One region of the Alicycliphilus soli genome, then DNA from elsewhere that is predicted to be linked to it. Evidence: predicted binding sites of a transcription regulator. Region 1 holds the regulator's gene; the other holds the start of a gene.

Region 1 (2,201 bases):
ATAGCGGTTGAAGTCCTGGGGCGTCATCTCCACACGCAGGGTCTCTCCATGGAAGGCCTCGGACTTGTACTGCGCCAGCATGTCGCCGACGACGGTGGCCAGGCCCTGCACATTGCCCTCGGTGTAGCCCAGCGAGCGAAAGAAGCGCACGCGCGCCTCCGACACGAGGCTGAGCAGCTGTGCGTTGTCCAGATGTCCGCCCTGGTTGACATGGCTGATGTAGACCTGCAGTTCGGTGCAGAAGCCGAACGAAGCCGGAAGTTCGAAAATGATGCGTGCCATGTGGCCTTTCGTTGTCAGAGCGCCTTGCGCAGATTGGCCGGCGCGATCTTGAGCGCCTCGCGGTACTTGGCCACGGTGCGGCGTGCGCACTCGATGCCCTGCTCCTTGAGCATCTCGGCGATCTGGTTGTCCGACAGCGGCTTGCGCGCGTCCTCCGCCGCGACGAACTGCTTGATGAGTGCACGCACCGCCGTGCTCGATGCGTTGCCGCCGGTCTCCGTTCCCAGACCCGAGCCGAAGAAATACTTGAGCTCGAACGTGCCCTGGGGCGTGGCCATGTACTTGGCCGTGGTCACGCGCGAGATGGTCGATTCGTGCAGGCCGAGCTCGTCTGCGATCTCGCGCAGCACCATCGGGCGCATGGCCAGCTCGCCATGCACGAAGAAGTTCTTCTGCCGCTCCACGATGGCGCGCGAGACGCGCAATATGGTGTCAAAGCGCTGCTGAATGTTCTTGATGAACCAGCGCGCCTCCTGCAGTCGCGCCTGCAGCGCCTGATGGCCCTCACCGCCCCGACCACCGCGCAGGGCACTGGCATAGATGTCGTGCACGCGCAGCCGCGGCATGACGTCGGGATTGAGCTGCACGCTGAAGCTCTGCTGCGCGCCGCGTCCGGTCTTTCGGACGATCACGTCGGGCACGATGGCATTGCGCTCCACGTCGGCAAAGCGCCGGCCCGGGCGCGGCTCCAGCCGCGCGATCAGCGCCATGGCCTGGCGCGTGTCCTCCTCGCCGGTCGCGCACAGCTGACTGAGGCGGCGCAGGTCGCGCTTGGCCAGCAGGTCCAGCGGCTGGCGGCAGATGCGCAGCGCCGCCTCCACCACGGCCGGGTCGCCCTCCTCGTGGAGGTTCATGGCGTGCAGCTGCAGCGTCAGGCATTCGGCGAGATCGCGCGCGCCCACGCCGGTGGGCTCCAGGCTTTGCAGCAGACCCAGGGCGACGGTGAAGCGGTGCACCAGCTCGTCGAGCTGCTCGGCATCGTCGGCTCCGGCCAGGCCCACGGCCAGCGACTCCAGCGTGTCTTCCAGGTAGCCGTCGTCGTTCAGCGATTCGATGAGAAAGCGCAGCGCAGCGCGGTCGAGCTCGGACAGGCGCAGCGACAGGGCCTGGCGGTGCAGGTAGTCGGTCAGCGACTCGTGGCTGCGCGCCAGGTCGGCGGCGTCGGCCTCGTCCTCATCGGCGCCGGAGCCGCTGCGCACCGTGCCATCGCCGCCCCATTCGCCGTCTTCGACGGCCGCGTCCATGCTGCCGTCGCCCTCCCAGTCGTCGGGCGTATCGACGGCCGGAGTTTCCACGTCATTTTCGTCTCCAGCGCTTATCTGGTCAGCGTTGGTAGCTTCTGAATATGTAGCATCAGCAGGGGCCTGAGGGTCGGGCTCGGGCGCCCCGTCGTCGGACGAGAGCTCGAGAAACGGGTTCTCGTCCAGCATCTGCTCGACCTCCTGGGCCAGCTCCAGCGTGGACAGCTGCAGCAGGCGAATGGACTGCTGCAGCTGCGGCGTGAGCGCCAGATGCTGCGAGACACGCAGCGACAGATTCGGTTTCATGCCCTCTCTTTCACTCCATGCCCCGTGTCACATGCCTGCATCCCGCTCACATGCGGAAATGCTCGCCGAGGTAGACCCGGCGCACTTCCGCGTTGTCCACGATGTCCGACGGCGTGCCCTGCGCGAGCACCCGTCCCTCGCTGATGATGAAGGCGTGATCGCAAATGCCCAGGGTCTCGCGCACGTTGTGGTCGGTGATCAGGACGCCGATGCCGCGCTCCTTGAGAAAGCCGATGATGCGCTGGATCTCGATCACGGCAATGGGGTCGATGCCGGCAAAGGGCTCGTCGAGCAGGATGAAGCGCGGCTGTGTGGCCAGGGCGCGCGCGATCTCCACGCGCCGGCGCTCACCACCCGAGAGCGCCAGGGCCG
Region 2 (2,201 bases), 1.6 Mb from region 1:
TCTTGAGGTCGATGTAGGCGTCGAGCATGCTGTCGGAGAACACGCCGCCCTTGGTCAGGAAGCCGCGGTCCTTGTCCAGCGCCTCCAGGGCCTGGTCGAGGCTGTGGCAGACGGTGGGCACCAGCTTGTCCTCCTCGGGCGGCAGGTGGTACAGGTCCTTGGTGGCGGCCTCGCCCGGGTGGATCTTGTTTTCCACGCCATCGAGACCGGCCATCATCAGTGCCGAGAAGCACAGGTAGGGATTCGCCGAGGGATCGGGGAAGCGCGCCTCGATGCGGCGGCCCTTGGGGTTGGCCACATAGGGGATGCGGATCGAGGCCGAGCGGTTGCGCGAGCTGTAGGCGAGCTTCACGGGCGCCTCGAAGCCGGGTACCAGGCGCTTGTAGCTGTTGGTGCCGGGGTTGGTGATGGCGTTGAGCGCGCGGGCGTGCTTGATGATGCCGCCGATGTAGTACAGCGCGAAGTCGGACAGGCCGGCGTAGCCGTCACCCGCGAACAGGTTCTTGCCGTCCTTCCAGATCGACTGGTGCACATGCATGCCCGAGCCGTTGTCGCCCGCATAGGGCTTGGGCATGAAGGTCGCCGTCTTGCCATAGGCGTTGGCCACGTTCCAGACCACGTACTTGAGCACCTGGGTCCAGTCGGCGCGCTCGACGAGGGTGGAGAACTTGGTACCGATCTCGTTCTGGCCAGCGCCTGCCACCTCGTGGTGGAACACCTCGACGGGGATGCCCAGGGATTCGAGGATCAGCACCATCTCGGCGCGCATGTCCTGGGTGCTGTCCACGGGCGGCACGGGGAAGTAGCCGCCCTTGGTCGTGGGACGGTGGCCGCGGTTGCCGCTGTCGAACTTGGTGCCGCTGTTCCAGGGCGCCTCGTACTCCTCGATCTCGAAGAACACCTTGCCGGGCTCGTTGCTCCAGCGCACGCCGTCGAAGATGAAGAACTCGGGCTCGGGGCCGAAGTAGGCCGTGTCGCCCAGGCCGGAGGCCTTCAGATAGGCCTCGGCACGCTTGGCGATGGAGCGCGGGTCACGGTCATAGGCCTTGCCGTCGCCGGGCTCGACCACGTCGCACTGCAGGAACAGCGTGGTTTCCTCAAAGAACGGGTCGATGTTGGCCGTATTCGGGTCGGGCATGAGTTGCATGTCCGAGGCCTCGATGCCCTTCCAGCCGGCAACCGAGGAGCCATCGAAGGCGTGGCCCGAGGTGAACTTGTCCTCGTCGAAATGCGAAACAGGCACGGTCACGTGCTGCTCCTTGCCGCGGGTGTCCGTAAAGCGCAGGTCCACGAACTTGACTTCGTTTTCCTCCACCATCTTCATCACGTCTGCAACGGTCTTGGCCATCAGGTTTCTCCAGGGATAGAAAGCGCATCGAAAAATTGATGCACAAGGGAAAGCAGTTTGCGTGCCAGGCTACGGGACACCGACACGGCATCGTGGTGCACCATCGAAATCACCCCGAGGACGCCCGCTGGGACGCCACAAGCACATGCACCGAATGCGAGCGCGATTCTAAGAGGCCCGCCTCATCACAAATTTCGCACCATCTCGGGGCCCATGGATGCACCGGTTTGGTGCAAAGCCTGATAGAGCTCCTGCCATGCAGCGGGAACCAGGTCGGCCGCTCCCTTGACCCCCAGTTCCACATGGCGGCCATGGACGGGATGGTCGACGCTGGGCAGACTGAATACCTTGATGCCGGGATACGCGGCCTCGATGCGCTCCATCAACGGCGTGAGCGCGGCCTCCATGGCGCCATAGAGCACGATGGAATGCTCGGTCTGCGGCTGGCGGTTGAACCAGGCGGCGCAGTAATGCTCGAGCACCCACTCCACCATGGGCCAGGCCATGACCGGGAAGCCCGGCACGAAATGCACCATGCCACCACCCGGCCCGTCACAACTGAAGCCCGGAATCTTGTTGTAGGGGTTGGGGATGATGCGCGCGCCTTCAGGAAACACGCCCATGTTCAGGCGATGCAGGTTGTCCGCACGGTCCGGATCGAACACCTCGCCCTGCTCGCGCGCCACGTCCTGCATGCGCGCGCGGATCAGGGCTGCCGCTTCGGGGTGCAGCAGCAGCGGCCGGCCGAGCGCCGCCGCGGCGCATTGACGCGTGTGGTCGTCGGGCGTCGCGCCTATGCCACCACAGCTGAACACGACATCGCTGGAGGCAAAGGCACGCTCGAGCGCCGCCG

Evidence for each region. The regulator sigma-54, encoded in region 1, starts transcription at its own class of promoters, with help from an activator protein. The targets are predictions, from matches to a motif close to TGGCANGNAANCTGCTTT.
Region 2: a site for sigma-54 is predicted at 1,398-1,415, ahead of glnA (type I glutamate--ammonia ligase). Genes of this name have one in related genera too.

Annotation. Positions count from the first base shown of each region.
Region 1 covers NZ_CP160388.1:3,544,004-3,546,204, forward strand. Annotated here, with positions in the region: gene ABUE11_RS16740 (thioesterase family protein) at 1-282, opposite strand, end outside; gene ABUE11_RS16745 (RNA polymerase factor sigma-54) at 297-1,829, opposite strand; gene lptB (LPS export ABC transporter ATP-binding protein) at 1,876-2,201, opposite strand, start outside.
Region 2 covers NZ_CP160388.1:1,334,628-1,336,828, reverse strand. Annotated here, with positions in the region: gene glnA (type I glutamate--ammonia ligase) at 1-1,348, opposite strand, end outside; gene ABUE11_RS06290 (molybdopterin-binding protein) at 1,534-2,201, opposite strand, start outside.